DNA from 2 places in the Cellulomonas sp. GbtcB1 genome. Region 1 is predicted to be linked to the other one. Evidence: riboswitches for the same ligand, from Rfam matches in the RefSeq annotation. Region 1 holds a riboswitch; the other holds the start of a gene.
The links. A riboswitch is a leader RNA that binds a small molecule or an ion and turns the genes downstream of it on or off. The one in region 1 is predicted to bind ZMP and ZTP.

Region 1 (15,669 bases):
GGGCCGGACGGACCGGGGCTGGGCCCGGCGGGGCCGGCCGGGCCCGGACCGGTCGGGTCGGCGGGGTCGGTCGGGTCGCCGCCCGCCGTGCGCCCGGGGGCGCCCGCGGCACCCCCGCGGCCGTCCGCGGCGGCGCGGTCGGACGAGGGCGGGGCGTACGGGTTGCTCACGCGGGCCATTCTCGCGCACCACCCGCGCACTGCCGCACCCGGACCCGCTCGCCGAGATGGCAACTCTCGGCTGCCGGGGAGCACCTAGGCGCAGCCGAGAGCTGCCATCTCGGCGGAGGTGGGGGGCAGGCAGGCGAGCAGGCAGGTCGGTGGGGGTGTGCCCGGGCGGTCGGGGCGCGCGATTAGGGTGTGCGGTCATGGCCGCCCCCGCTCCCAGCACCCCCGACGCGCCCCGACCCGCCACCCGCGCCGCCGGCCGGCTCGTCGTGCTGGTGTCCGGCGGCGGGACCAACCTCGCGGCGCTGCTCGCGGCGCACGACGACCCCGCCTACCCGGGCCGCGCGGTCGGCGTCGTCGCCGACCGCGCGTCGGCCGGCGGTCTGGACCTCGCGCGTGCCGCGGGCGTGCCGACCGCGGTCGTGGCGCCCGGCGACTTCGACGACCGCGCCGCCTGGGACCGCGCGCTCGCGGAGGCGATCGCGGTGTTCCGGCCGGACCTCGTCGTGTCGGCCGGGTTCATGCGGATCCTCGGCGCCGCGGTGCTCGACCGGTGGCCCGCCCGGGTCGTCAACACCCACCCGGCGCTGCTGCCCGCGTTCCCCGGCGCGCACGCCGTCCGGGACGCGCTGGCGTTCGGCGCGAAGGTCACCGGCTGCACGCTGCACGTCGTCGACGCCGGGGTGGACACCGGCCCGGTCGTGGCGCAGGTCGCGGTGCCCGTCGAGCCCGGCGACGACGAGGCCGCGCTGCACGAGCGGATCAAGGTCGCGGAGCGGCGCCTGCTGGTCGAGTGGGTGGGCCGGATCGTCGCGGACGGGCTGACCGTCGACGGCCGGACCGTCACCGTCGGCTAGGGCCGCACCCGGTGCGGGACCTCCGGCCCCTGCCGCGCGGCGAGGCGCCCGCGTAGCGTCGGGCCATGGGACACGCACGCGCGGGGAAGCACTGGTCCGAGCTCAGCACGCGTCGCAAGGTGGGCACGGTGGTCCTCACCGCGGCGCAGCTCGCGCTCACGGCCGCGGCCTACCGCGACCTGGCGAAGCGGCCGCCGGCGCAGGTCAACGGCCCGAAGGCCGCCTGGGGCCTCGCGATCCTGGTCAACTGGGTCGGCCCGATCGCGTACTTCGCCAAGGGCCGCCGGACGGACTGAGCCGCCGACGCCGGCGGCGCGGTCGGCTAGGCTCGTCCCCGGTCGTGACTGGCGTCGAGGTGGAACTGACCACCAGGGAGCGGCCGAGGCAGTCCCGCCGATGCACCGTCCGCCTGGGTGCGCAGGTCCCGAGCGGCACCCCCGTGGTGCCCGACCGACCACACGGAGGACCGCCATGTCCCACGCCCTGCCGCCCGTCGAGCCCGTCGCCGACCCGACCGCGGAGAGCACCCGCCGCCCGGTGCGCCGCGCGCTGCTGTCCGTCTACGACAAGTCCGGCCTGGTCGAGCTCGCGACCGCCCTGCACGCCGCGGGCGTCGAGCTCGTGTCCACCGGGTCGACCGCCGGGACGATCGCGTCCGCCGGCGTGCCCGTCACCCGGGTCGAGGAGCTGACCGGCTTCCCCGAGTGCCTGGACGGCCGCGTGAAGACGCTGCACCCGCGCGTGCACGCCGGCATCCTCGCCGACACCCGCCGCCCGGAGCACCTGGCGCAGCTCGACGAGCTGGGCGTCGCCCCGTTCGAGCTGGTCGTCGTCAACCTGTACCCGTTCACGCAGACGGTCGACTCGGGCGCGACCCCGGACGAGTGCGTCGAGCAGATCGACATCGGCGGCCCGTCGATGGTCCGCGCCGCGGCGAAGAACCACCCGAGCGTCGCGGTCGTCGTGGACCCCGCCCGGTACGACGAGGTCGTCGCCGCGGTGCAGGGCGGCGGCTTCACGCTGGCCGAGCGCACCCGGCTCGCCGCGCAGGCGTTCGTGCACACCGCCACCTACGACGTCGCGGTGGCGTCCTGGATGGGCAACGTCGCCACCACGACCGACGAGGTCGACGGCGTCAGCACCGGCTTCCCGGCCTGGGTCGGCGCGACCTGGGACCGTGCGGACGTGCTGCGCTACGGCGAGAACCCGCACCAGCGCGCCGCGGTCTACACCTCCGGGTACGGCGCGGCCGGGCTCGCGCAGGCGCAGCAGCTGCACGGCAAGGCGATGTCGTACAACAACTACGTCGACGCGGACGCGGCCTGGCGCGCGGCGCACGACCACGACGGCCCGGCGGTCGCGATCATCAAGCACGCGAACCCGTGCGGCATCGCGGTCGGCGCGGACATCGCGAACGCGCACGCGAAGGCGCACGCCTGCGACCCTGTCTCGGCGTTCGGCGGCGTGATCGCGGCCAACGGCACGGTGACCCGCGCGGCGGCGGAGCAGATCGCCGAGGTGTTCACCGAGGTCGTCGTCGCGCCGGCGTACGAGCCGGAGGCGCTCGAGGTGCTGAGCCGGAAGAAGAACATCCGCCTCCTCGTGGTCGAGGGCGCGCCGTCCGCGGGCGTCGAGCTCCGGCCGATCAGCGGCGGGCTGCTCATGCAGCAGGTCGACCGCATCGGCGCGGAGGGCGACGACCCGACGACCTGGACGCTCGCCGCGGGGGAGGCCGCCGACCCCGCCACGCTCGCGGACCTGGCGTTCGCGTGGCGCGCGGTGCGGGCCGTGAAGTCGAACGCGATCCTTCTGGCGGACGGCGGCGCGTCCGTCGGCGTGGGCATGGGCCAGGTCAACCGGGTCGACTCGTGCCGGCTCGCGGTCGAGCGGGCGAACGCGGGCGACGCCGAGCGGGCGCGCGGCGCGGTCGCGGCCTCGGACGCGTTCTTCCCGTTCGCCGACGGCCTCCAGGTGCTCCTGGACGCCGGCGTGCGCGCGGTCGTGCAGCCGGGCGGCTCGGTCCGCGACGAGGAGGTCGTCGCGGCGGCGGCCGCGGCGGGCGTGACCCTCTACCTGACGGGTACGCGCCACTTCGCCCACTGACACGGGGCGGTCCCGCACGAGGCCCACGGCTTCCGGCCGCGCCCCCCGAGATCTCGGGGGGTCGCGCCGGAAGGCGTAGGCCTCGTGCCGTCGGGGCCGCAGCCGGTACCTGCAAATCGTTGCAGCACCTTTCTGCAAGCGGATACAGTCGCAGGTAGCCGCGCTGCTGACGCTCACCCCCGACGATGGAGTCCTGTGATGACGCACGCCCGCAGGCGCCCTTCCGTGGCGCCCCGGACACCCCTCGAACCCCGCGGCGCCCGGCGCCGCGTCCTGGCCCTGCTGGCCGCCGGCGCGCTGCTGGTCTCCGGCGCCGCGACCGCCGGCGCGGACGACCCCGCGGACGCCGTGGCCGCCGACCCGGCGCCCACGTTCACCTCCGTGTCCGTCCCCGGCAGCCACAACACCGCGATGGGCTGCACCGGCGACTGGCAGCCCGACTGCGACGACGCCCAGCTCGCCGAGCGCCCCGACGGCGTCTGGGAGGGCACGTTCGCGCTGCCGCCGGGCGACTACGAGTACAAGGTCGCCCTCGACGGGACGTGGGACGTGGCTTACGGCGCCGGCGGCGTCGTGGGCGGCGCGAACGTGGCGTACACGGTGCCCGGCGACCCGGGGGGCGCGCCCGTCGACGTGACGTTCTACTGGGACCCGGTGTCCGGCGACTTCCAGAACACCGCCCAGGGGCCGGTCGTGACGCTGCCCGGCTCGTACCAGTCCGAGGTCGGCTGCCCCGGCGACTGGGCCCCCGACTGCCTCGCCACCTGGGCCAAGGACTCGGACGGCGACGGCGTGTACGAGTGGTCGACGACGCAGATCCCGGCAGGCTCGTACCAGGTCAAGGTCGCCCACGGGATGTCGTGGGACGTCAACTACGGCCAGGGAGGCGCGGTGGGCGGCGACAACTACACGTTCGCGACGTCCGACGGCGAGCAGGTGTCGTTCGCGTACGACGTCGCGACGCACCTGCTGGAGATCACCGTCGAGAACCCGCCTCTCACGGGCGTCGGGCAGCAGCGGGCGCACTGGGTGCGCGCCGACCTGCTCGCCTGGCCGCGCGACCTGCTCGGCGGCGCCGACCCGACGGACCTGACCTGGGCGCTGCACCACGCGGCCGAGGGCGGGATCGGCGTGACCGACGGCGCGGTGACCGGGCCCGCGGGCGCCGGCGAGGTCCCGCTGACCTACGACGCCGCGGGGCTGCCCGCGGACGTGCGCGCCGACTTCCCGGCGCTCGCGGGCGCCGTCGCGCTCCGCGTCGCGCCCGGGACGGACGCGGCCGCGCTGCTCACCGGCGAGGTCCAGGTCTCCCAGGCGGACGCGGACGGGCTGACCGCCCTCACCGGCGTCCAGGTCCCGGGCGTGCTCGACGACCTGTACGCCTCGGCCGCCGACGCGGACCTCGGGGTCACCTGGTCCGGCGGCACCCCGACCTTCCGGCTCTGGGCCCCGACGGCGCGGGACGTCACGCTGCTGACCTGGGCGCCCGGCGCGGACCTCGCGACCGCCTCGACCCGCGTCGTGACCACCCGCGCCGCCGACGGCACCTGGTCCGTCACCGGTGACCCCTCATGGTCCGGCGCCCGCTACCGGTACGAGGTCGAGGTCTACGTGCCGTCGACCGGCCGGATCGAGACCAACGTCGTCACCGACCCGTACGCCGTCGCCCTGACGCTGAACTCCACGCACGCCGTCGCGGTCGACCTGACCGATCCGGCGTACCGCCCGGCGCTGTGGGCCGACACGGCCCGGCCCGTCGTCGAGCGGGCCGTGGACCACACCATCTACGAGCTGCACGTCCGCGACTTCTCGATCGCCGACCAGACCGTGCCCGAGGCCGAGCGCGGCACCTACCTGGCGTTCGCCCGGGACTCGGACGGCACCGCGCGGCTGCGCGAGCTCGCGGACGCGGGGCTGACCACCGTGCACCTGCTGCCGACGTTCGACATCGCGTCGATCGAGGAGGACCGGGCCGCCCAGGCGGTGACCGGCGACCTCACGGGGTTCGGCCCGGCGGGCACGGAGCAGCAGGCCGCCGTCGGCGCGATCCGCGAGCGCGACGGCTTCAACTGGGGCTACGACCCGTGGCACTTCACCGCGCCCGAGGGCTCCTACGCCACCGACCCGGACGGCGGCGCCCGCGTCGCCGAGTTCCGCACCATGGTCGGGGCGCTGCACGACATGGGGCTGGGTGTCGTCCTCGACCAGGTGTTCAACCACACCGCGGCGAGCGGGCAGGACGCGACGTCGGTGCTGGACCGGGTCGTGCCCGGGTACTACCACCGGCTCGACGGCACCGGCCAGGTGCAGACCAGCACCTGCTGCCAGAACGTCGCGACCGAGCACGCCATGGCCGAGAAACTCATGGTCGACTCGGTGGTCACCTGGGCCCGGGACTACAGGGTCGACGGCTTCCGGTTCGACCTCATGGGCCACCACTCGAGGGCGAACATGCTGGCCGTGCGGGCGGCGCTGGACGCGCTGACCGTCGAGGCGGACGGCGTCGACGGCTCGGCGGTGTACCTGTACGGCGAGGGCTGGGACTTCGGCGAGGTCGCCGGCAACGCGCTGTTCGAGCAGGCCACGCAGGGGCAGCTCGGCGGCACCGGGATCGGCACGTTCTCCGACCGGCTCCGCGACGCGGTGCACGGCGGGTCGCCGGTCGAGGGCTCGTCGATGTTCACGCAGGGCTTCGGCACCGGCCTGGCGACCGACCCGAACGGGCAGCAGGCGCAGCTCGGTGACGCGGCCTCGGTGAACACGGGGTCGGCCGCCGAGTTCGAGGACCTCGGCCTCGCGACCGACGTGGTCCGGCTCGGGCTGGCCGGCAACCTGCGCGACTACCTGCTGCCGACGCACACCGGGGAGGTGCTGCGTGGCGACCAGATCGACTACCGCGGGGCGCCGGCCGGGTACGCGGACTCGCCCGAGGAGGTGGTCAGCTACGTCGACGCGCACGACAACGAGACGCTGTTCGACCTGCTGACGATCAAGCTGCCGCAGACCACCTCGATGGACGACCGGGTGCGGATGAACACGCTGTCGCAGGCCACGGCGGCCCTGTCCCAGACGGTGTCGTTCTGGCACGCCGGCACGGACCAGCTGCGGTCCAAGTCGCTCGACCGGGACAGCTACGACTCGGGCGACTGGTTCAACGCCATCGACTGGACGGGCCAGGACAACGGCTTCGGCCGCGGCCTGCCGGGCGCGTGGGCGAACGCCGAGAAGTGGGACCCGATGCGCCCGCTGCTCGCCGACCCGGCGCTCAAGCCGACCGCCGCGCACATCGCCACGGCCCGCGCGGCGGCGGACGACCTGCTGCGGCTGCGGTTCTCCACCCCGCTGTTCCGGCTCGGCGACGCCGACCTGATCCGGCAGAAGCTGACGTTCCCCGACGCCGGGGCGGACGCCACCCCGGGCGTGATCGTGATGCACGTGGACGACACGGTCGGCCCCGACGTCGACGCGGACCTCGACGGCCTGCTCGTGGTGTTCAACGCGTCCCCGGACGCCGTGACGCAGGAGCTCCCGGCGCTGGCCGGCGCGACCTACGCGCTGTCGCCGGTGCAGGCCGCGGGCGGCGACGACGTGGTCCGGACGACCACCTGGGACGCGGCGAGCGGGACCGTGACGGTACCCGCGCGGACCGTGGCGGTGCTGGTCCGGGCCGCCGACGGCGCTGCCCCCGTCGACCCGGGTCCTGGCGCGCCCGGCGCCCCGGGCGGTGGCGACCCGGCCGGGACCCCCGGCGACGGCAGCCCGGACCGCGACGCCGCGGCCTCCGGCCCGGGCGCGGGCACCGGCGGCCCCCTGGCCGTCACGGGCGCGCAGCTGCTGCTCGGCCTGCTCGCGGCGCTCGCCGCGGTCGGCGGCGGCACCTGGCTGGTGCGGGCCCGCGCCCGGGCCGCCGCGGTGGCCGCGCGCGAAGGGGTGGCCGGCCGTCTGCCATGATGCGACCAGCCGACCGGGGCGCGCCGCCGCGCCCCGGTCGCCCGGCGGACGGACGGAGGCACGATGCGTCGCGGGACCAACCTGCCGCGGATGGGCGACTTCAACCAGACGGTCGTGCTGGACGTCGTCCGGCGCGCCGGCGGGGGCCTCGCCCGCGCGGAGGTGGCCCGGCGCACCGGGCTGTCCCCGCAGACCGTGACCAACGTGGCGCGCCGCCTGCTCGACCTCGGCCTGGTGGTCGAGGAGGGCGAGGCGGCGCGCCGCGGCCCCGGCCGCCCGGGCACGCTGCTGCGGCTCGCCGCGGGCAGCCGGTTCGCGGTCGGCGTGCACCTGGACCCCGCGACCATGACGTTCGTGCTGCTCGACCTGTCGGGCGCCGTGGTCGCGCGGGCGCAGGTGCCGACGCCGGTCCCGGAGGATCCCGAGGCGGTGGTCGCCGGCCTGGTGGCCGAGATCGAGGGCCTCATCGGCGCCGCCGGCGTCGAGCGCGACCGCGTGCTCGGCGTCGGCATCGCGGCGCCCGGGCCGATCGACGTCGAGGCGGGCGTGGTGCTCGACCCGCCCCACCTGCCGGGGTGGCACGACGTGCCGCTGCGGGACGCGGTGGCGGAGCGCACGGGCCTGCGCGCGGTGCTGGACAAGGACGTGATCGCCGCGGCGAGCGCCCACCTGTGGCACCCCGGCGAGCACGCGTCGGACTTCGTGTTCTTCTACCTCGGCACCGGCGTCGCCGTGTCGACGGTGCTGCACGACGAGGTGGTGCGCGGCGTGTCCGGCAACGCGGGGGAGTCGGGGCACCTCGTCGCCGACCCCGAGGGTGCCCGGTGCTGGTGCGGCCGGCGCGGCTGCCTGGGCGCGGTGCTGCGGGCGGAGGCGCTCGCGGAGCAGGGGCGCGCGGCGGGCGTCGACCTCCCCGGCTGGGGCGACGGCACCGACCCGCGCGCGGTGGACGACGCGGTGACCGCGCTGTGCGCCGCTGCGGACGCGGGGCACCCCGGCGCGCGGGAGGTGCTCGCGCTCGCGGGCCGGCGGGTCGGCATGGCCGCGGGGGTGCTCACCGACCTGCTCGACGTCCCGGCCGTGCTGGTCGGCGGCCCGCTGTGGGACCGGATCGCCCCGCACGCCGCCGCGGCGCTGGAGGCCGAGATCGCGGCGCACGTCGTCCCCGGAGGGCACGCGCTCACCGTCGCGTCCTCGGCGTTCGGGCCCCAGGTCGGGGCGGTCGGCGCGGGGTGCATCCTGCTGGGCCGCGCGTTCACCCCGCGCCCGACGGACCTGCTGCTGGTCAGCTGACGCCCGCGGCCCCGTGAGGTCGTCAGGACGCGACGAGGTCGTCCCTCGTGCGTGACGACCTCGCCGGGGTGCGACGACCTCGTCGCCATGTGCCGACCTCGTCGCCGTGTGACGCCCTCGTCGCGCAGGACGGGCGCCGTCGCGCCCGGCGGGCGCGCGTCACGGTTGCGTCTCGGCGCGCGCCTGACCCTTGACAGCAATTCATCCAGACGTTGTAGTTATCGAGTCCGGGGCAGCGCCGCCCGGGGCCGTGCACGTGGAGCAAAGGAGCATCCATGCGTCTCCAGAGGACCGTCATCGCAACCGGGGCCGTCGTCGCGCTCGGCCTCACCGCCGCGTGCAGCAGCGGGGGTGGCGACAGCGCCGCCGACGACTCGACGATCACCGTCGCGTACCAGAAGACCGCGCAGTTCGTGCAGCTCGACGACCTGCTGCAGAAGGCCAAGTCCGAGTACGAGGCCGCGAACGAGGGCATGACCGTCGACCTCGTGCCGATCGAGGCGGAGCAGGACCAGTACTTCACCAAGCTCGCGCTGATGAACGGGTCGCCCGACACCGCGCCCGACGTCATCTACGAGGACACGTTCCAGATCCGCTCGGACGCCGCGGCGGGGTACCTGCAGCCGATCGACGAGTACGTCGAGGCGTGGGAGGACTGGGACCAGTTCCCGGACACCGCCCGGCAGGCCGGGCTCGGCGACGACGGCAAGGTCTACGGCGTCTCGATGGGCACCGACACCCGCGGGCTCTACTACAACAAGGACCTGTTCCAGCAGGCCGGCCTCCCGACCGACTGGCAGCCGGAGAGCTGGGACGACATCCTCTCCGCCGCGCGCACGATCAAGGACAAGCTGCCCGACGTCACCCCGATCAACGTGTACGCCGGCAAGGCCGCGGGCGAGGCCACGACGATGCAGGGCTTCGAGATGCTGCTCTACGGCACCGACGACGAGCTCTACGACGCCGACACCCAGAAGTGGATCACCGGCTCGCAGGGCTTCACCGACTCGCTGGCGTTCCTCGAGACGATCTACGGCGAGGGCCTCGCGCCGTCGCTGGACATCGCGCTCGACGCGTCGGTCGGCGCCCGCGTCGCCACCGAGCTGCTGCCGCAGGGCAAGCTGGCGATGGCGGTCGACGGCTCGTGGCTGCCCGGCGGCTGGATCACCGGCGACAACGCCTGGCCCGAGTGGGAGGACACCCTGGGCATGGCCGCGATGCCCACCCAGGACGGGCAGGAGCCCGGCTTCACCTCGATGTCCGGCGGCTGGACCCTCGCGGTCGGCGCGCACGCGGGCGACCCGCAGGCGGCGTTCGACTTCATCGCCACGGCGCTGAACAAGGAGAACTCGCTCAAGTACGACACCGAGAACAGCCAGATCGCGGTGCGCACCGACGTCGCGGAGGACCCGGAGTACCTGGGCTTCAACCCGTCGTTCGAGTTCTTCAGCTCGCTGGTCGACTACACGCACTTCCGCCCGGCGACCCCGGACTACTCGCAGATCTCGTCGAACATCCAGGTGGCCGCGGAGTCGGTGGCGACCGGGCAGGCGACGGCCGAGGAGGCGGCGGCCACCTACGACGAGGGGCTGGCGTCCATCGTGGGCGACGACGCGACGCAGGCCGCCGGCTGATGACGACCGCCACGCCGGCCCTGCCGGCGGCGGGGGGCGGGTTCCGCCGCCCCCGTCGCCGGCCCGGCCGGACCGCGCTGCGGCTGCTGCCGCTGCTGCCCGCGGTCGCGCTCATGCTGGTGTTCCTGGCCGGCCCGGTGCTGTGGTCGTTCTACGGCTCGCTGACCAACCAGGCGCTGACCGGCTACAAGGCGGCGAACCCGGAGTTCGTGGGCCTGGACAACTACGCCGAGCTGCTCACCGACGACGGCTTCTGGAAGGCCGTCGTCCTGACGGTGGTGTTCGTCGGGGCGTCGGCCGTGATCGGGCAGAACGTGCTCGGCATGGCGCTCGCCCTGCTGCTCCGGGCCGCCGCGAAGCCGCTGCGCGCGGTGGTGTCGGCGCTGGTCGTCGTGGCGTGGGTGCTGCCGGAGATCGTCGCGGCGTTCGCGCTGTACGCGTTCTTCTCCACCGACGGCACGCTCAACCAGGTGCTCGGGTGGTTCGGGCTCGAGGGCCCGACCTGGCTCATCTCGGTGCCGATGCTCGCGGTGATCCTGGCGAACATCTGGCGCGGGACCGCGTTCTCGATGATGGTCTACGGCGCCGCGCTGTCCGAGGTGCCGCCGGACGTCACGGAGGCGGCCGCCATCGACGGCGCCACCGGCCCGCAGCGGTTCTTCCGGATCACGCTGCCGATGATCCGCCGGTCGATCTCGACCAACCTCATGCTCACGACCCTGCAGACCCTCGCGGTGTTCACCCTGATCTGGGTGATGACCGGCGGCGGGCCCGGCACTGACTCCTCGACGCTGCCCGTGCTGGCCTACCAGGAGGCGTTCAAGTTCGCGCAGGTCGGCTACGGCACGGCGATCGCGACCGTGACGCTCCTGGTCGGGGCCGTGTTCTCGATCGTGTACATCCGCGTGCTCAAGCCGGAGGTGGACTGATGGCCGCGCTCACTGCCCCCACCGCCCCGGTCGCGTCGTCGGCCCGCCGGCGCGCCGGACGCAACGTCCCGTCCGTCGCGTCGCCCCGGCGCCGCACCGGCCGGCTGCTCGTCACGCTCGCCCTGGTGCTGGTCGGCATCGCGTTCCTGGTCCCGCTCGCGTGGATCGTCCTGGCGTCGCTCGACCCCGCCGCGACCGTGTCGGTCAAGCTGCCCGAGTCGATCACCACGGACAACTTCACCGAGATCCTCACCTGGGAGGCCACCTTCCGGCCGCTGTGGAACTCGCTCGTGCTGTCCCTCGGCACCGGCGTGCTCACGGTGCTGGCGTCGGTGCTCGCCGCCTACCCGCTGTCCCGCTACCAGATGCGGTTCCGCAAGCCGTTCCTCTACTCGATCCTGTTCGGCACCTGCCTGCCGATCACGGCGATGATGGTCCCGGTCTACGCGCTGTTCGTGTACCTGGGGCTGCTCGACTCGGTGCCCGGGACGATCTTCTTCCTCGCGGCGACGTCGCTGCCGATGGCGATCTGGATGACCAAGAACTTCATGGACTCCGTGCCGGTGTCCCTGGAGGAGGCCGCCTGGGTCGACGGCGCGGGGTCCATGACCGCGCTGCGCCGGATCGTGGTCCCGCTGATGCGCCAGGGCATCGCCGTGGTGTTCATCTTCGTGTTCACGCAGGCGTGGGGGAACTTCTTCGTCCCGTTCGTGCTGCTGTTCTCGCCGGACAACCAGCCCGCTGCCGTCGCGATCTACAGCTTCTTCGGCACCTACGGGACGGTCGCGTACGGCCGGCTCGCGGCGTTCTCGATCCTCTACTCCGTCCCCGTCCTGGTGCTGTACCTGCTGGTGCAGCGGTTCTCCGGGGGCTCGTTCGCCATGTCCGGGGCCGTCAAGGGCTGACGCCCCCCGCCCTCTCGACTCGATCACCGCACGCCGTCAGGAAGGTCCACCATGCCCGTCGAGCACTCCGCCGCCGTCGTCCAGCGCGTCCAGCGGTTCCTGCACGAGCGGCTCGCCCCGGCGGTCGTCGCCGGCCGCGCGCCGCTCGACGTCACCGCCTGGACCGCGCCGGGGGAGCCGGTGCCGTTCGACACGGCCACCGCGCAGGAGTACGCCGCGGCGCCGCCCGGGACGCCGTGGGGTGCGCCGTGGAGCACGACGTGGTTCCGGATGACCGGCGACGTGCCGGCGGGCTGGCTCGGCTCCGACGAGGTGCGCGCCGGCCGGCACGCGGTCGAGCTCGCGATCGACCTCGGGTTCACGACGACGCAGCCGGGCTTCCAGGCGGAGGGCCTCGTGCTCCGACCGGACGGAGTCGCCGTCAAGGGGCTGTCACCGCGGAACCAGGCGGTGCCGTGGTCCGAGGACCGGGTCGACGTCTACGTCGAGGCCGCGGGCAACCCGGACGTCGGCAGCAGCACCTGGTACGGGCCGACGCCGCTCGGCGACCCGCTCACCGCCGGCACGGACCCGCTGTACGCGCTGCGGTCCGCCGAGGTGGTGCTGCGGGACGTCGAGGTCTGGGAGCTGTGGCAGGACCTGCTCGCGGTGCTCGGGCTGGTCGAGGTCGTCGACCCGGCCTCGACCCGGTACGCGCGGGTGGTGCGCGCGCTGGACCTGGTCGTGGACGCGGTCGACCCGGCCGACGTCGCCGGGACCGCCGCGGCTGGCCGGGCGGTGCTGCGACCCGTGCTCGACGTGCCGGCGGCGCCGGGCGGGCACCGGGTGCTCGCGACCGGGCACGCGCACATCGACTCCGCCTGGCTCTGGCCGGCGCGGGAGACGGTCCGGAAGTGCTCGCGGACCTTCGCCAGCGTCGTCGCGCTGATGGACGAGCGGCCGGACTTCGTGTTCGCGTGCTCGTCGGCGCAGCAGTACGCGTGGGTGGCCGAGCGGCACCCGGAGCTGTTCGGGAGGATCAAGGAGAAGGTCGCCGCCGGCCAGTTCGTGCCCGTCGGCGGCATGTGGGTCGAGTCGGACACCAACATGCCCGGCGGCGAGGCGCTGGCCCGGCAGATGGTCGAGGGCAAGCGGTACTTCCTCGACGAGCTCGGGGTCGAGACGCAGGACGTGTGGCTGCCGGACTCGTTCGGCTACACGGGCGCGCTGCCGCAGATCGTGCGGGCCGCGGGGTCGCGGTGGTTCCTGTCGCAGAAGCTGTCCTGGAACGACACCAACCGGATGCCGCACCACACCTTCCACTGGGAGGGCATCGACGGGTCCCGCGTGCTCGCGCACTTCCCGCCGGTCGACACCTACAACTCCGACCTGTCGCCGAAGGAGCTCGCGCACGCCGAGCGGAACTTCGCGGACAAGGACGTCGCCACGGAGTCGCTGGTGCCGTTCGGCTGGGGCGACGGCGGCGGCGGGCCCACGCGCGAGATGCTGGCGGCGGCCGACCGGGCTCGGTCGCTCGGCGGGCTGCCCGAGGTGGAGCTGGGGTCGCCGAACGCGTTCTTCGCGCGCGCCGAGGCCGAGCTGGCCGACGCCGGGGGGCCGCCCGCGGCGTGGTCGGGGGAGATGTACCTCGAGTACCACCGCGGCACCTACACCTCGCAGGCGCGGACCAAGCGCGGCAACCGGCGCAGCGAGCACCTGCTCCGGGAGGCCGAGCTGTGGGCAGCGACGGCGACGGTCCGGACCGGCGCCGCCTACCCGGCGGACGAGCTGCGCGCGCTGTGGCGGGTCGTGCTGCTGCACCAGTTCCACGACATCCTGCCCGGGTCGTCGATCGGGTGGGTGTACCGGCAGGCGGAGGAGGCGTACGCCGACGTCGAGGCGCGGGCGACGGTCCTGATCGACGCGGCGCTCGCGGCCCTGGTCGGCGACGGCGACCGGACGGTGCGGCTGAACGCGGCGCCGCACGCGCGGGACGGCGTGCCGGCGCTGGGCGGGACGGTGGCGGTCGACGGCGCGGTCGGCGGCCCGGCCGGCGCGGTCGAGGTGCTGCGCGAGGGCGACGCCCTGCGGGTGCGCACCGACGCGCTCGACGTGCGGTTCACGCCCGGCGGGCAGCTCGCGTCCGTGCGCGACCTGGCCGCCGACCGGGAGGCCGTCGCGCCCGGGCACCTGGCGAACCTGCTGCAGGTGCACCGCGACGTGCCCCGGCAGTGGGACGCCTGGGACATCGACGCCGAGTACCGGCGGACCGTCGAGGACCTGCTCGACGCCGACACGCTCGAGGTGGTCGCCGAGAAGCCCGACCGCGCCGTCGTCCGCACCTCGCGCACCGTCGGCGACTCCACGATCGTGCAGGAGCTGACCTTCCGGCCCGGCACCCGCGCGGTCGAGATCGTCACCGAGGTCGACTGGCACGAGCGGCAGCGGCTGCTCAAGCTCGCGTTCGGGCTCGACGTGCACGCCGACCGGTCCGCGGCGGAGACCCAGTTCGGCCACGTGCACCGGCCGACGCACACCAACACCTCCTGGGACGAGGCGCGGTACGAGATCTGCGCGCACCGCTGGCTGCACGTCGGCGAGCCGGGGTACGGGGTCTCGGTCGCCAACGACGCGACCTACGGCCACGACGTCACGCGCGCGGTCGGCGAGGACGGCGGCACCGCCACCGTGCTCCGGCAGTCGCTGCTGCGCGCGCCGCTGTTCCCGGACCCCGAGGCCGATCAGGGCCGGCACCGGTTCCTGTCGGTGCTGCACGTCGGCGCGGGCATCCCCGAGGCGGTCGTCGACGGGTACCGGGCGAACCTGCCGGTGCGCGAGGTCCGCGGCGGCCGGGACGTCGCGCCGCTGGTGACCGTCGACGGGCCGGGGGCGGTCGTCGAGGCGGTCAAGCTCGCGGACGACGGGTCGGGCGACGTGGTCGTCCGGCTGTACGAGGCGCACGGCGGGCGGGCACGGGCGACTATGACCGCGGGCTTCGACGCCGCCGGGGTGGCCGAGGTGGACCTGCTCGAGCGCGAGGTCGAGCCGCGGGCCGTGCTGGCCGGGGCCGGCGACGAGGCCGCTGGGGCGGCCGGGGCGGCGGGCGCGGCGGTCGCGCTCGACCTCCGGCCGTTCCAGCTCGTCACCCTCCGCTTCCGCCGGGCCTGACGGGCGCCGCCGGGACGCACAGGGTGCGCCCAGGTGCGGCCCAGCGTCCCGGCAGGTGCGGGCGGGAGCGTCGGCGCCGGTGGGTGCGGCGCCGCGGTGCGGTGGCGGGCCCCGGCGCCCGACCCCCGCACAGGAAGCGACCGATGAGCTCTCGACCCCCGGCCCAGGAGAAGCTGCCCAAGAAGGACCGCAAGGCGCTCGCCCGGGAGCTCGCGCGCCTCGAGCGCGAGCGCCAGGCGCGGCGCCGCCGGCGCAACAGGCGGCTCGGCTGGGCCGGCGCGGGGACGGCCGTCGTCGCGGTGGGCGTGATCGCGGCGCTCGCGGTGCAGGCGTCGGTCCGCGCGGGGCAGGTCGGCCCGCACAACATGCTGTCCGACGGGGTGGTGCTCACCGGCGACGGCAGCGCGGTGGCGGCGAGCCGGACGAGCGCGCTCGACCCGGGGGCGTCGCCGGTCGCGACGGTGGTGGACCGGAGCAGCGGCGTGCTCGACCTCGTGCTCTACCTCGACTACCGGTCGCCCGAGGCCGAGACGTTCTGGGCGGCGAACTCGGCGTCGGTCGAGCAGTGGGTGACCGCGGGGTACGCGACGCTCGAGATCCACCCGCTGGCGCTGCTCGACGGCGCGGCGGTGAGCACGGGCACGGGCGCCTCGCCGTCGCCCTCCGCGACGGCGTCCCCGGCA
Region 2 (15,669 bases), on a different contig from region 1:
CCGTCACCTCTCGAACGCATCTGCGTGGGTGGTGCGCGGCGTGCGGATCGGGGTCGTGGCGCCTGTATCCTCGGCTACGTGGGCACTGAGAGAGTGACCCCGGGATCGCAATCTTCACTCCGTGAAGCCAACCGGGCCCGGATCGTGAGTGCCGTCCAGCAGCGTGGCTCACTCACGCAGGTCGAGCTGGCCGGTGTCACGGGGCTGTCACCCGCCACGGTGTCGAACATCGTCAAGGAGCTCACCGGCGCCGGCGTGCTCGCCACGGCACCCACCTCCCGCAGCGGTCGCCGGGCCCAGCAGGTCACCCTCGCGCGCAACCTCGGACTGGTCGGCGGCATCCACTTCGGCTCCCGGTCGCTGCGGGTCACGATCGCCGACGTCGCCCAGCGCGTCGTCGCCGACCAGCGCATGCCGCTGCCGCCGGACCACCGCGCCGACGCCGGCCTGGAGCGCGCGTCGCTGCTGCTCACCGAGCTCGTCGACTCGGTCGGCGCCACCATGTCCGAGGTGCTCGCCGTCGGGGTGGGGGTGCCGGCCCCCGTCGACCCGGTCACCGGCCGGATCGTGTCGGTGGGCGTGCTCCGCGGCTGGGACGGGGTGTCCGTCCCCGAGGTGCTCGAGCGCCGGCTCGGCGTGCCCGTCCAGGTGGACAACGACTCCAACCTCGGCGCGCTGGCCGAGCTGCGGCACGGCGCCGCCCGGGGCAAACGGCACGTCGCCTACCTCAAGGTCTCGCACGGCGTCGGAAGCGGCCTGATCGTCGACGGGCGCGTCTTCCACGGTCGAACGGGCGCGGCCGGCGAGTTCGGGCACATCACCATCGACGACAACGGCCCGATCTGCCGGTGCGGCAACCGCGGCTGCCTCGATGCGCTCATCGGCGCGCCCGCCCTGCTGCGGATGCTGGAGTCCAGCCACGGGCACCTCACGCTGTCGGACGTCATCGCGCGCGCCCAGGACGGCGACCCCGGCTGCCGGCGGGTGATCTCGGACGCCGGGCGGCTGCTCGCGGTCGCCGCCGCGAACACCTGCAACCTGTTCGACCCGGAGCTCGTCGTCGTCGGCGGGCGGCTCGCCGACGCAGGCCCGATCCTGCTGGACACCTTCCGGAGCGTGCTCGCGCAGCGGACCCTGCCGAGCACCGCCGGGCCGGTCGAGGTGGTCGTGTCCGAGCTCGGGACCGCGGCCGAGGTGCGGGGGGCGCTGGCGCTCGCGCTCGACCACGCCGGTATTGCCCAGTCCATGGCGGTGGCAGGATGAGCCGGTGCAGCACGGCACGCGGCAAGGACGCAGCGGAGGAGGACCGATGACCAGGGCACCGGGCACCCCCGTCCTGTCGGTGCGGGGCGTGTCCCGCAACTACGGCGCCGTGCGCGCGCTCGTCGACGTGGACCTCGACATCCACGCCCACGAGGTCGTGGCGATCGTCGGCGACATCGGCGCCGGCAAGTCGACGCTCGCGCGGGTGATGTCGGGCGCCCTCGCCCCCGACTCCGGCCACATCGAGGTCGGCGGCGTCCCCGTGACCATGCCGTCCACGCGCGCCGCGCGGGAGCTCGGCATCGCGGCCGTCTTCCAGGACCTCGCGCTGGCCGAGAACCTCGACGTCGTGCAGAACCTGTTCCTCGGCCAGGAGCTCCGCCGCGCCGGCATCCTCGACGAGCGGCGGATGGAGCGCCGCGCCTGGGAGGTGCTCAGCCAGCTCGCCGCGCGCGTGCCGTCCGTCCGGGCGCCGGTGCGTGCGCTGTCCGGCGGCCAGCGGCAGGCGGTCGCCGTCGCCCGGACCCTCGTGGGGAACCCGCGGGTCGTCGTGCTGGACGAGCCCCTGGCGTCGCTCGGCATCTCGCAGACCGCCGAGGTGCTCAACATGGTCGAGCGGCTCCGCGAGAGCGGCCTCGGCGTCGTGATGATCAGCCACTCGATGGTCGACGTGCAGGCCGTCGCCGACCGGATCGTCGTGCTGCGGCTCGGGAGGATCAACGGCGACTTCGACGCCGAGCACGCGTCGTACGAGGACCTCATCGCGGCGATCACGGGGATCACGCCGACGGGGCGGGCGGCGCGGCCGACGACCCGGCCGGCGACGCTCTGAGTCGTCGGCCGGCGTCAGACGCCGTACTGGGGGAGTGCCGAGACGAGGCGGGCGGCGGACGCCGTGACGTCCCGCGCGACCCGGGCGGTGACGTAGTCGCCGTACTGGGCCTGGGACTTCTGCGCTGTCAGCCGCACCAGCCGTCGTGCGAGCGGGGCGCCGTCCGCGACCTGCGCGAGCAGCGCCGCGGCCGCCCGGTGGTCGGGGCCGCTGCTGCGGTGCCCCAGCACGATGCCGCAGATCGCATCGGCCGCGGCGATCGCGGCGCTGATGGCGTTCGCCGCGGACACGCTCGCCTCCCGGGACGGCCCGTCGGCGCACGCCGCGAGCCGCTCCTCCGCGACGCGCAGGTGCTCGCGCGCGATCTCGGCGCGCTCGCGGGCGGACGCCGGGGTCATCCGCGTCGTCCGTGGCGGCATGTGGTCACGCTCCGTGGGCTCGCAGCAGCTCCCTCAGGTCCGGGCCGCTGATCGTGGTGGCATCGTCCAGCCACGAACGAACCATCGGGTCAGCGGCCCGGACAAGGGCCGTCAGGCGATCTGTGGACAGCTCGTACACGGAGCAGGCGTTGCCGGTCCACCGCTCGACACCCACGGTGATGTCGAGGAGCAGGTGCTCCGCCTGGTCGGCGGCGACATCGTCGGGGGTGAGCACCACCAGGTCGACGTCGCTCCGCCGGTCGCTCGTCCCGCGTGCGACCGAGCCGTAGAGCGCGACGGTGGTCCGAGCCGCGCGATCCGGGCCCAGGTGCTCGACGAGGAGAGCGACGAGCCGTTCCCGCAGCGCGTCGAGGGTGTGCGCCGCGAAGCGGACCGCGGCCTCGATGGCGGGCCAGGCGAGGTGCTCCCGGTTCGCACGGTAGAGCACGGCGTGCGACGACCGGGCGGCCAGCACCGTGCCCTGCTCGACGAGTCGCCCCAGCGCCGCTCGTACCCCGGGGTTCGACGACCCAGGGACGAGGTCGGCCACGCGGGACCCGGTCAGCGGCGCCTGGGCCCTGCTGAGGACGACGAGCACCCGCCCCTCGAGGCTGGGGACGACGGCGGAGATCGGGTCGCTCAGGTTCACGGGTGACCTCGCGGTCTACTACTTTTTCATCAGGTCTGATGAAAAAGTATCAGACCCCGGTCAGCGGAAGACGATCGTCCGGTGCCCGTCGAGCAGCACCCGGTGCTCCGCGTGCCAGCGCACCGCGCGGGCCAGCGCCCGGCGCTCGACGTCCTGGCCCAGCGCGACCAGGTCCGCGACCCCGCGGGTGTGGTCGACGCGCTCGACGTCCTGCTCGATGATCGGGCCCTCGTCGAGGTCGCCGGTCACGTAGTGCGCGGTCGCGCCGATGAGCTTCACGCCGCGGTCGTGGGCCTGCGCGTAGGGGCGCGCGCCCTTGAACGACGGCAGGAACGAGTGGTGGATGTTGATGACCCGCCCGGCCAGCGCGCGGCACAGGTCGTCGGACAGGATCTGCATGTACCGGGCCAGCACGACGAGCTCGACGTCCAGCTCCTCGACGAGCTCGAGGAGCCGGGCCTCGGCCGCCGCCTTGGTGTCCTTCGTGACGGGCACGTGGTGGAACGGGATGGCGTAGAACGCCGCCAGGTCGGCGAGCGCGGTGTGGTTCGACACCAGGCCGACGATGTCGATCGGCAGGCCCTCGGACCGCTGCCGGAACGCGAGGTCGTTCACGCAGTGCGCGGCGGTCGAGCCGAGCAGCAGGGTGCGGACCTTGCGGCCGGCGACGTCCAGGGACCAGTCCATCGAGAACCGCGGGGCGAGCGCGGCCAGGGCCTGCTCCAGCTCCTCGCGGGTCCGCTCGGCGGCGACCTCGACGCGCATGAAGAACAGCCCCGACAGCGGGTCGCCGAACTGCTGCGACTCGGTGATGTTCCCGCCGTGCTCGGCGAGCAGCCCCGCGACGGCGGCGACGATGCCGGGCTGGTCGGGGCAGGACAGCGACAGCACCCAGGAGGTGGCCGCAGGGGTCGAGGTCGTCACGCAGGGGAGGGTACCCGCGCGCGACGCGCGGCAGCCCGGGGCGTCCGCGGGCCGGAGGTGTCCACCGGGTGGAATCCGGGCGACATCGGGACCTCCGGGCTGTCGACCTCGCGCACGTCCTGAGACGATGGGGGCATGAGCGACACCGAGGTGACCATCCGGCCCATCGCCGACGCCGATGCCGGCGAGCTCCTGACGCTGCGCCGCGCGGCGTTCGTCACCGAGGCCCAGCAGTACGACGACCCGCATATCCCGCCGCTGACCCAGACCCTGTCGGAGCTGCGCGCGGACCTCGCGGCCGAGGGCGTCGTCACGCTGGGCGCCTGGGCCGGTCACCGCCTGGTCGGCTCGATCCGCGTCGTGCTCGAGGGCAAGAAGGCCACGCTCGGCCGGTTCGCGGTCGCGCCCGACCAGCAGGGCCACGGCATCGGGACGCAGCTGCTGCTCGCGATCCTGCCGCACCTGCCGGAGGACGTGGAGGAGATCTGGGTGTTCACCGGGCGCGACTCGGTGCAGAACCTCGCGCTGTACGAGAAGCACGGCTACACGCACGAGCACGACCAGACGGTCGGGGACCTCACGTACGCGTACCTGCGGCGGATCCTCGGCGAGGCCGACGCGGAGGCGCCCGCCTCGGCGTGATCCTCGTCCCGCGACCGGTCCGCGGACGGCCCGCCCCGCCCCGGCGGGGACGTTGCTAGGCTGAACCGGTCGCGACTGGCGCACAGGTGGGTCACCACCGGGGAGCGACGCAGCAGCACGACGTCGGGTCGGACGCCTGGGCCCCGCGGTCACCCCACACCATCGATCGGTGTGCGGTCGACAGACCGCGCCCGCCGACTGCCGAGGAGACGCATGAGCGCCGAGAACACGCCCCTGCTCGACCAGAACCTGTCCCAGGTGGACCCGGAGATCGCGGCGGTCCTGGACGGGGAGCTCGCCCGCCAGCAGGGCACGCTCGAGATGATCGCGAGCGAGAACTTCGTCCCGCGCGCCGTCCTGCAGGCGCAGGGCTCCGTGCTCACCAACAAGTACGCCGAGGGCTACCCGGGCCGCCGGTACTACGGCGGCTGCGAGCAGGTCGACATCGCCGAGACCCTCGCGATCACCCGCGCCAAGGAGCTGTTCGGCGCCGAGCACGCCAACGTCCAGCCGCACTCCGGCGCGACCGCGAACGCGGCCGTGCTGCACGCCCTCGCCAACGCCGGCGACCGCATCCTGGGCCTCGAGCTCGCGCACGGCGGCCACCTGACGCACGGCATGAAGATCAACTTCTCCGGCAAGCTCTACGACGTCGGCGCGTACGGCGTGAACCCGGACACCTTCCTCATCGAGCCCGAGGCGATCCGCGAGGCCGCGCTCAAGCACCGCCCGGCCGTGATCATCGGCGGCTGGTCCGCCTACCCGCGGCACCTCGACTTCGCCGCGATGCGCGAGATCGCCGACGAGGTCGGCGCGAAGCTCTGGGTCGACATGGCGCACTTCGCCGGTCTGGTCGCCGCGGGCCTGCACCCGTCGCCCGTGCCGTATGCGGACGTCGTGTCGTCCACCGTGCACAAGACGATCGGCGGCCCCCGCTCGGGCTTCATCCTGAGCCGCGAGGAGTACGCCAGGAAGATCGACTCCGCCGTGTTCCCGGGCCAGCAGGGCGGCCCGCTCATGCACGTCATCGCCGCCAAGGCCGTGTCGTTCAAGATCGCGGGCGGCGAGGACTTCAAGGACCGCCAGCAGCGCACCATCGACGGCGCGCGGATCATCGCCGACCGCCTCGTCTCGCCCGAGGTCGCGGCCGCGGGCGTGTCCGTGCTGACCGGCGGCACCGACGTGCACCTGGTGCTGGTCGACCTGCGGAACTCGCAGCTCGACGGCCAGCAGGCCGAGGACCTCCTGCACGACGTCGGCATCACGGTGAACCGCAACGCGGTGCCGTTCGACCCGCGCCCCCCGCGCGTCACCTCCGGCCTGCGGATCGGCACCCCGGCGCTCGCGACCCGCGGGTTCGGCGACGCCGAGTTCACCGAGGTCGCGGACATCATCGCGACCGCGCTGACCGCCGGTGCGTCCGCCGACGTCGAGGGCCTGCGGGCGCGGGTGGCCAAGCTGGCCGACGCGTTCCCGCTGTACCCCGGCCTGCAGCAGTACTGACCGGGGCCGCGACATGACGGCGAAGACGCTCGACGGCAAGGCCACGGCCGCCGCGATCAAGAGCGAGCTCAAGGAGCGGGTGGCTGTGCTCGCCGGGCGCGGCATCACGCCCGGGCTCGGCACGCTGCTGGTGGGGGAGGACCCGGGCTCGGTGTCCTACGTCGCCGGCAAGCACCGGGACTGCGCGGAGGTGGGCATCGCCTCGATCCGCGAGGACCTGCCCGCCGACGCCTCCCAGGAGGACATCGAAGCCGCGGTCCAGCGGCTGAACGAGGACCCGGCCTGCACCGGGTTCATCGTGCAGCTGCCGCTGCCGCGCGGCATCGACACCAACCGGGTGCTCGAGCTCGTGGACCCCGACAAGGACGCGGACGGCCTGCACCCGACCAACCTCGGGCGCCTGGTGCTGCGGGTCAACGAGGAGATCGACTCCCCGCTGCCCTGCACGCCGCGCGGCATCATCGAGCTGCTCACCCGGCACGGGGTCTCCCTCGCGGGGGCCGACGTGACCGTCATCGGGCGCGGCACGACGGTCGGGCGGTCCATCGGGCTCCTGCTGACCCGGCGGGCCGTGAACGCCACGGTGACGCTCACCCACACCGGCACCGCCGACCTCGGCGAGCACACCCGCAACGCCGACGTGATCGTGGCCGCCGCCGGCGTGCCCGGGATCCTCACGGCCGACCTGGTGAAGCCGGGCGCCGTGGTGGTCGACGTGGGCGTGTCGCGGGTGTCGGACCCGGAGACGGGCAAGAGCCGCATCGCGGGCGACGTGGACGCCGGCGTGGCCGAGGTGGCCGCGTGGGTGAGCCCGAACCCCGGCGGGGTGGGGCCGATGACGCGCGCAATGCTGCTGGCGAACGTCGTGGAGTCCGCCGAGCGCCAGGCCTGACGGCACGCATCGCCGACGCCCGGGTGGGCGGCCGGTCCCACGGGGCCGGCCGCGCACCCGGGCGTCGCGCTTCCGGCGGGGCGTCACCCGGCGTTCGGCGTGCGGGGTGCAGTGCGAGGTCGTCACCGCCAGCCGAGGTCGGCGGTTGCGGCCACGGCGACCGGTGCGGAACCGCCGACCTCGGGCGGAACCGCCGACCTCGCGGGGGTCTCAGGTGCGGCGGGCGCGCGAGGCCGCCGCGCGGCGCAGCGCGGTGTCCGCGCGACCGGCGCGGTGGCGCGATCGGTGCGAGCGGCGCGGTGGCGCGATCGGCGCGATGGCGCGGTCGGTGCGATCGGCGGTCGCGCGTACGCAGGTCACCGGCTGACGAGGGAGCCGGACAGGGGTGTACCGCGGGGTGCCGCGTCAGTCCGGTGGGGCCGTCGTGGTCGCCAGGATCGCGCCCGCCGTGGTCGCGTCGACCACGTCGGCCAGCGGGGCGTAGAGGCGGATCGCGTCCAGGGCGCGGGCGTGGCTGGCGTCGTCGGCGCCCGCGCACGCCTCCGCCACCACGCGCACGGCCACGCCGGCGTCGGCCGCCGGGAGCGCCGTCGACAGCACGCAGCAGTCGGTCGAGACGCCGGCGAGCAGCATGGTGTCGCCCGGGCGGACGTGCGCCGCGAGGTCCGGGCCCCACTTGCCGAAGGTCGTCGCGGTGACGACGGACGACGCCGCGGCGAGGGCCGCCAGCTCCGGGACGATCGCGTACGCCGGGGCGTCCTCGGGCTGCAGGGCGAACGGCCAGTCGGCGTAGTAGGCCACCCACGCGCCCTCGGGTCGCTCCGGGGCGACGAACCGCGTGAAGACGGTGCGGTCGGCGCCGGCCTGCTCCGCGAGGGCGCGGACGACGGGCAGCGTCTCGGCGAACCGCGGCGCGGCCCACGGGCTGCCCGGGTCGGCGAACACGGGCTGCATGTCGATCACGACCAGCACGGCCCGCCCGGGCGTCGCGCCGGCCGCGCCGTGCCCAGCTGCCGCCGCCGGGTCGTGCTCGCCGGCCGTCACCGGGCCGCCCGCGTCCTCGCGCCCCTGCCCTGCCCGCGCCGCGCCGCCGGCCTGCTCGTGCCCCGGCCCGGCCCCCGCCGCGCTGCCGGCGTCCTCGTACCCCGGCCCGGCCGTCACCGGACCACCCCCGCGTCGGCGCCCGCACCTGCACCCACCACGCCGCCGGCCGGAGGCAGCGCCTCCTGCCGTCGCACCGCCCCGCGCCGCAGCAGCAGCGTCCCGAGGAACCCGACGGCCAGCGCCACCAGCACCCCGAGGTTCGCGTAGGCCCAGGCGCCCTCGGTCCCGCCGAGCCCGATCGGCCCGAGCAGGTACCCCTGCCAAGAGAGCCACCCGGCGGACGCGTTGGTGACCAGGCCCCAGCCGAGGACGGTGCCGAGCGCGAGCAGCGTCAGGGGCACCCCGGCGGCCCGCCCGTAGCGACCCCGCGGGTCGAACAGGTCGAGGTCGTCGTAGTCGCGTCGGCGGAGCAGGACGTCGGCGATCATGATGCCCGCCCACGCCGCGATCGGGACGCCGAGGGTGATGAGGAAGCCCTGGAACACGCCGAAGAAGGTGTCGGAGCCGAACACGATGTAGATCGTCCCGAGCACCATGATCACGCCGTCGATCCCGGCGGCGACGGGCCGCGTGATCGGCAGGCCGGTCGAGACGAGCGCGAGGCCCGACGAGTAGATGTCGAGCACGGCTCCGCCGATGAGGCCCAGCACCGCGACGACCGCGAACGGCACGAGGTACCAGGTCGGCAGGATGGTGGTGAGCGCGCCGATCGGGTCGTCGCTGATGGCCGCGCGCAGCTCCGGGTCGGAGCCCGCCAGCAGCAGGCCGAACAGCAGCAGCACGACCGGCGCGAGCGAGGCGCCGAACGTGGTCCACCCGACGACGCCGCGGCCGGAGGTGTGCCGCGGGAGGTAGCGGGAGTAGTCGGCGGCCATGTTGACCCAGCCGAGCCCGAACCCGGTCATCATGAACACGAGCGCGCCGATGAACGCCTGGGCGGTGCCGGACGGCAGCGCGGTGACGGCGGCGGTGTCGACGTGGTCGAGGACGAGCAGCACGTAGCCGACGGTCAGCACGGCGGTGACCACGGTGATGACGGTCTGCATCCGCATGATCAGGTCGAAGCCGAACACGCCGCCCGCGATGATGAGCGCCGCGACCACCACGAGGGCCACGACCTGCACGCCGGTGCCGCCGCCCCAGCCGAGCGCCTCCACGACGGTGGCCGTGGCGAGGGTGGCCAGCGCGGCGAGGATCGTCTCCCAGCCGACGGTGAGCAGCCAGGACAGCACCGCGGCGACCCGGTTGCCCTGCACGCCGAGCGCAGCCCGGGACAGCACCATCGTCGGGGCGGACCCGCGCTTGCCGGCCAGCGCGACGATCCCGCACAGCAGGAACGAGAACACGATGCCGACGACGCTCGCGACGACGGCCTGGGTGAACGACACGCCGAAGTCGAGGACCCACGCGCCGTAGGACAGACCGAGCACGGACACGTTGGCGGCGAACCACGGCCAGAACAGCTGGCGGGGGGTGCCCTTGCGGTCGCGGTCGGCGATCACGTCGACGCCGGCGGACTCGACGGCCAGCGCGCGGCCGGGCGGGACGGCGCCGCCGGGCTCGGCGTCGGGAGTGGCTCCGGGGCCGGTGGCGGGTGCGGCGCCCGCCGGGGGAGGGAGGGTCATGCGCCCCATCCCACCACCGCGGACGCTCGCGGTCACCCCCTCCGGCGCGAGCCTGGGGACGACGGCGTGGCCCCCGGCTCGCGTCCGCGCGGACGACGCCGCGGCGCGGGCTACCGGTCGCGGTCGGGTGGCTGCCACGATGAGGGGCAGACCGGGAGGTGATCCGTGGACGCGGTGCTGACGGCGGTGCTCGGAGGCCGCGCGCGGGTGACCGCCGTGCTCGCGGGGGACGGCGGCGCGGAGGTGCGCGCGGTCACCGGCGCCGCCGGTGAGCCGCTGGTGGTGAAGACCGCGCCCGCGGGCGCGGCGCCCGACCTGCTCCGGGCGGCTCACGCCCAGGAGGCGGCGCGCCGTGCGGGGGTGCCGGTGCCGCGGACGGTGGCGGCGCGGGTGGTGGACGGCACCCAGGTGCACGTGACCGAGCACGTCCCCGGGTCGCGGTGGTCCGACGTGCATCCCTCCGTGGCGGATGCGACGCGGAGGGCGGTCCAGGACGCGCTCGTCGACGTGCTGGCGCGGTTGCGCGGGGTGGCCCCGACGCGGGTCAGCGCGCCGCGCGTCGCCTGAACAGCCAGGCCGCCGTGAGTCGTGCGACCACGAGCAGCCCCGCGCACCACGCCAGCGCCACGAGCGGCTGCCCGCCCGGCGCGCCGACCAGCCACGCGCGCACGGTGTCGGTCACCGGCGTGACGGGCTGGTAGGTCGCGATCCACTCCAGGACCCGCGGCATGGACTCGGGCGGGACGAACGCGCTCGACACGTAGGGCAGGAACATGATCGCGAAGGTGAACCCGTTGGCGGCCTCCGGCCCCGAGGACACCATGCCGATGCAGACGGCCGTCCAGGTGAGGGCGAGCACGTACAGCAGCACGAGGCCGGCGGTCGCGAGCCACTCCGCGAGTCCGGCGGTCGGCCGGAACCCGGTGACGTAGGCGACGCCGACGACGAGGGCGGTCGACACGGCGTTGCGGACGACGGACTCGACGACGTGGCCGGTCAGCGCCGCGACCGGGCGCACCGGGAGGGTGCGGAACCGGTTCATCAGGCCGCCGGTCATGTCGGACGCCACGGAGACGGCGGTCGTCGCGGCGCCGTAGCCCGCGCAGAGCAGGACGATGCCCGGCACGACGTAGTCGACGTAGGCGGCCTGGCCGGTCTGGATGGCGCCGCCGAACACGTAGACGAACAGCAGCATGAGGATCACCGGCAGGGCGATGCCCATGATCAGGGTGTCGGGCGTCCGCAGGGACCGGCGCAGGCTCCGCCCGATCATCGCGGCGGTGTCCTGGAGCGCCCACCCGCCGGCGGGCGGGCGGGTGGCGGTGCGGGTGGGCGCGAGGGCGGTGGCGGTCACGACGCCTCCCGGGTGAGCAGGTCCGCGGCCTCGGGCTCGGGCGCGTCGGCGGCCGGGACGGCGTCCGCCGGGCGGCCGGTGAGGGTGAGGAACACGTCGTCGAGCGTGGGCACGGCGACCCGCCAGGACTCGACGGGCAGCCGGCGGACCTCGACGTCGGCGAGGATGCGGCGCACGTCCGGCACGGAGGCGTCGGTCGCGACCCGTTCGGTCCGCCCGCCGGCCAGCTGCAGCTCGACGTGCGCGGCGCCGACCTGGCGCTTGAGCTCCGCACCGGTGCCCTGCGCGATGACCCGGCCGTGGTCGAGCACGGCCACGCGGTCGGCGAGGGCGTCGGCCTCGTCGAGGTACTGCGTGGTCAGCAGCACGGTGGCCCCCTGCGCGACGACGTCGCGGATGACGGCCCACAGGTCGGACCGGCTGCGCGGGTCGAGCCCGGTGGTCGGCTCGTCGAGGAACAGCACGGCCGGGCGGGTGAGCAGCCCGACGGCGAGGTCGAGCCGCCGGCGCATCCCGCCGGAGTAGGTGCGGACGAGCCGGTCGGCGGCCCCGACGAGGTCGAACAGCTCGAGGAGCTCGTCGCCGCGGGCCCGCCCGACGGCCCGCGGGAGGTGGGCGAGCCGGGCCATGAGGCGGAGGTTCTCCCGGCCGGTCAGCAGCTCGTCGACCGCGGCGAACTGGCCGGTCAGGCTGATCGCCTCGCGCACCCGGTCGGGCTCGCGCACGACGTCGTGCCCGGCGACGGTCGCGGTGCCGCCGTCGGGGCGCAGCAGCGTGCTGAGGATCTCGACGGTGGTGGTCTTGCCCGCGCCGTTCGGCCCGAGCAGCGCGAGCACCTGGCCCTGCGGGACCACGAGGTCGACGCCGGTCAGCACGGTGGTCGACCCGAACGCCTTGCGCAGCGCCCGGGTCTCGATCATCGGGGTGTCCATCGTCGGCTCCTTTCTGTCTACGTCGTACACGGATGGTGCGGTGTGTATGTTGTACACAGTTGATCCACCCACGGTCAAGGAGTCCGATGCAGCCCGACGACGACCGGCCGGCCGACCCGGACGCGACTGCCTCCGCCCTCGACCCCGCCGACCCCGCCGACCCGGACGCCCGCAAGCACGCCGAGGCCCTGCGGCGCGACCGGGAGAAGGCCGAGCGCGCCGCGCAGAAGGAGGCCGCCCGGGCCGAGAAGGACCGGGAGCGGGCCCGCAAGGACGCCGAGAAGGCGCAGCGCGACCGCGACCGCGCCGCCCGCGCGGCCGAGGAGGAGGCCGAGCGGCTGCGCGCCGAGCAGGAGCGCGCCGTCCGCGAGGTCGAGCGCGAGGCCGACCGGGCCGAGCGCGAGGCGCAGCGGGCCGCGCTCGACGCGCAGCTCGCCGCCCAGCGCGCCGCCCGGCAGGTCGAGCGGGCGCGGCTGCGCGCGCTCGCGGCACGGGAGCCGGGGGACGAGGAGGCGGGCCCGGACCTGCCCCCCGGACTCGCCGTGCTCTGGCGCCCGGCCCCGGTCGGGCGCCGCGGCCCGCGCCCGGGGCTGACCGTCGCCGGGATCGCCGAGGCGGCGATCGCGCTGGCGGACGCGGACGGGCTGGGCGCGGTGTCGATGGCGCGGGTCGCGGAACGGCTCGGCGTGACGACGATGGCGCTCTACCGGTACGTGTCGAGCAAGGACGACCTGCTGGCCGTGATGCTCGACGCGGCGCTCGCCGAGGCGGTGACGCCCGCGGGCGAGCCGGCCGCAGACGACGCGGCGGGCCTCGCGTCCCGCGACGGCGTCCCGGCCTGGCGGGCCGCGCTGGAGCGCTGGTGCGCCGACCAGCTCGACCTGGCGCGGCGGCACCCCTGGGCGGTCCAGACCCCCGCGGCCGCGGCGCTCCCGGGCCCGGCGAGGGTGGCGTTCCTCGAGCGCGGGCTGCGGGCGCTCGACGGCACGCCGCTGAGCTGGGCGGAGCGGACGGCGGTGGTCGGCCGGCTGTCGCTGCACCTGCTCGCCGAGGGTCAGGTCGTGGCCGCGGAGGCGCAGGCGGAACGGGCCTACGCGGCCGCGGCGCAGGAGGCCGACGGCGGCACCCCGGGGCCGGCCGCGCACCCGGCGCTGGTCGACTACGCCTCCCTGCTGCGCGCGGTGACCGACCCGCAGGAGCACCCCGTGCTGGCGCAGGCGCTCGACGCGGGGGCGTTCGACGCCGACTCCGTCGCCGAGGACGACGACGGCCGGCCGGACTGGGGGCTGCGGCTGGTGCTCGACGGCGTGGCGGCGGTGGTGGCCCGCGCCGAGGCGCGCGAGGCGGCGCGGGCGGCCGGGGCGGGGTGACCCCGGCGGCCGCCGGGGCGGTCCGCGCGTGTCGGTGGCATGAGGTTGGATGGTCCGCGTGCTGACGGTAGCGAGCGTGAACGTGAACGGGATCCGGGCCGCCTTCAAGCGGGGCATGGCCGACTGGGTCGAGGCCCGCCGACCGGACGTCCTGCTGCTGCAGGAGGTGCGCGCCTCGGACGAGATCCTGGGCGACCACCTGTCCGCGGCGGACTGGCACCTGGCGCACGAGGCCAGCGAGACCAAGGGGCGCGCGGGGGTCGCGATCGCCTCGCGGCTGCCGATGCGCGCGGTGCGGATCGGCATCGGGACGGGCGTGCCCGCCGACAGCGGCCGCTGGGTGGAGGCGGACCTCGAGCTGCCCGCGGCCGACGGGGCGGAGCCGCGGGTGCTCACCGTCGTCTCGGCGTACGTGCACTCGGGCCAGGCCGGCACCCCGAAGATGGACGAGAAGTACGCGTTCCTCGACGTCGTGACCAAGCGGCTCGCCGAGCTCGCGGGCGAGGGCGCGGACGTGGTCGTCGCGGGCGACCTCAACATCGCGCACCGCGAGGTCGACATCAAGAACTGGCGCGGCAACCGCAAGGCGGCCGGCTTCCTCCCCGAGGAGCGGGCGTACCTGGACACCTGGTTCGACGAGCAGGGCTGGCGCGACCTGGGCCGCGAGCACGGCGGCGAGGGCCCGGGCCCGTACACGTGGTGGTCCTGGCGCGGGCAGGCGTTCGACAACGACTCCGGCTGGCGGATCGACTACCAGCTGGCGACGCCGTCGCTCGCGGACCGCGCCCGGGCGGTGGAGATCGACCGGGCTGCGACCTACGACGCGCGGTTCAGCGACCACGCCCCGGTGGTCGTCACCTACGACGTCTGACCGACACGGCGGGACGGGCGACGTCGGGCGCCGCCCGCCTGCGTCGCCGTGCCGCGAGCGTCGGTCGCGCGCGGCGTCACCCGGCGTGCGCCGAGGTCACCCGGCGTGCGCCGCCTCCCACGCCTCCGACGGCGAGCCCGGCCGCCCGCCGTGCATCGACACGACCGTCCCGGTCGCGTCGGCGGTCAGGAAGGCGTCGTAGTACTCGTCGCCGAGCCAGAGGTGGAACTCGACCGGGGTGGTGACCGCCGGGTCGGTCGCCCGCCGCACGAGCACGGACGGCCCGTCAGGCGCGGTGATCCCGGTCAGCTCCGGCACCTGCGCCACGAGGGGCTCGACCAGCGACCAGTCGACCGCGGTCACGTCGAACAGCTCGTCGGGCAGCGTGGCCGGATCGGGCTGGATCGTGGCGGCGCCGTCCCGGGCCGCCTCCCCGTCCCGCCAGGTGTACCGGTCGGTGGTCGGCGCGCCAGGGGCGGTGAGACCCTCGGCCACGATGTAGTCGCCGTAGATCCCGACCTCGGTGAACTGGGTGCCGCCCGCCACCGCGGCCAGGTCGTCGACCGCCCCGCGCGTGTTCGCCGCCGCGAACAGGTCGACCGGTGCATCGGTCTCGGTGTCGGTGACCGGGCCGCTCGCCGCGCCGGCCTCGGCCTGCACCTCCTCCAGCGGCGTGCCCTGCACCAGCGCGAGCGCCTCGTCGCGGACCGGCCAGACCCGCGCGCCGAACCCGACCAGGGCGAGGACCAGGAGCAGCACCGCCGGGATCCGGATCAGCCCCCGGCGGTCGCGGCCCCGCGCGGGTCCGGCCTCCCAGACCGGCGCCTCGGGCAGGTCGCGGACGTGCGTGTCGCGGTCGGCGATCTCCTGCCAGCCCGCGGGGGCCGGGTCGAGCAGCGCGACGTCGGGTCGCTCCGCGTCGAGCTGCGCCACCACGACGACCGCGCCGCGCTGGAGCCCGGGCAGCCGCCCCAGGTTGACGACGCTCCGGGTGGTGGTGGTGTACGCGGGGCGGGTGCGGGACGCGACGACGAGCCGGATCTCGCACAGCGGCTGGTCGTTGATCGTGGTGCCGGTGGCCCGGGTCTCGAGCACCTTGGCCAGGCTGACGCGGTTCTCGCGGAGCGCGGCCTCGACGTCCTGCGGGCGGGCGGACCGCGCGCCGGCGAACGTGCGCCCGATCGACACCAGGACCATCAGCGGCACCATCACGCCGAGGGAGACGCCGAACGCCCACTCCCACCCGGCGTCCAGGTCGGCGACCCGGAGGACGACCGAGGCGACGAAGA

Region 2: another riboswitch for ZMP and ZTP. It lies ahead of glyA (serine hydroxymethyltransferase); the one in region 1 lies ahead of purH (bifunctional phosphoribosylaminoimidazolecarboxamide formyltransferase/IMP cyclohydrolase).

What each region holds. Positions count from the first base shown of each region.
Region 1 is NZ_JAGXJG010000071.1:3,767-19,435, reverse strand. It holds gene purN (phosphoribosylglycinamide formyltransferase) at 368-1,024, shown strand; gene KVT14_RS18330 (PLDc N-terminal domain-containing protein) at 1,090-1,320, shown strand; ZMP/ZTP riboswitch at 1,355-1,446, shown strand; gene purH (bifunctional phosphoribosylaminoimidazolecarboxamide formyltransferase/IMP cyclohydrolase) at 1,496-3,127, shown strand; gene pulA (pullulanase-type alpha-1,6-glucosidase) at 3,353-7,078, shown strand; gene KVT14_RS18315 (ROK family protein) at 7,142-8,371, shown strand; gene KVT14_RS18310 (extracellular solute-binding protein) at 8,647-10,005, shown strand; gene KVT14_RS18305 (carbohydrate ABC transporter permease) at 10,119-10,934, shown strand; gene KVT14_RS18300 (carbohydrate ABC transporter permease) at 10,934-11,839, shown strand; gene KVT14_RS18295 (glycoside hydrolase family 38 C-terminal domain-containing protein) at 11,891-14,986, shown strand; gene KVT14_RS18290 (thioredoxin domain-containing protein) at 15,130-15,669, shown strand, end outside.
Region 2 is NZ_JAGXJG010000039.1:23,268-38,936, reverse strand. It holds gene KVT14_RS13980 (ROK family transcriptional regulator) at 145-1,263, shown strand; gene KVT14_RS13975 (ATP-binding cassette domain-containing protein) at 1,310-2,095, shown strand; gene KVT14_RS13970 (hypothetical protein) at 2,110-2,514, opposite strand; gene KVT14_RS13965 (nucleotidyltransferase domain-containing protein) at 2,519-3,163, opposite strand; gene purU (formyltetrahydrofolate deformylase) at 3,224-4,087, opposite strand; gene KVT14_RS13955 (GNAT family N-acetyltransferase) at 4,223-4,729, shown strand; ZMP/ZTP riboswitch at 4,791-4,878, shown strand; gene glyA (serine hydroxymethyltransferase) at 4,943-6,232, shown strand; gene KVT14_RS13945 (bifunctional methylenetetrahydrofolate dehydrogenase/methenyltetrahydrofolate cyclohydrolase) at 6,246-7,124, shown strand; gene KVT14_RS13940 (isochorismatase family protein) at 7,530-8,285, opposite strand; gene KVT14_RS13935 (cytosine permease) at 8,282-9,853, opposite strand; gene KVT14_RS13930 (phosphotransferase) at 10,019-10,420, shown strand; gene KVT14_RS13925 (ABC transporter permease) at 10,398-11,207, opposite strand; gene KVT14_RS13920 (ATP-binding cassette domain-containing protein) at 11,204-12,139, opposite strand; gene KVT14_RS13915 (TetR/AcrR family transcriptional regulator) at 12,226-13,509, shown strand; gene KVT14_RS13910 (exodeoxyribonuclease III) at 13,568-14,380, shown strand; gene KVT14_RS13905 (hypothetical protein) at 14,477-15,669, opposite strand, start outside.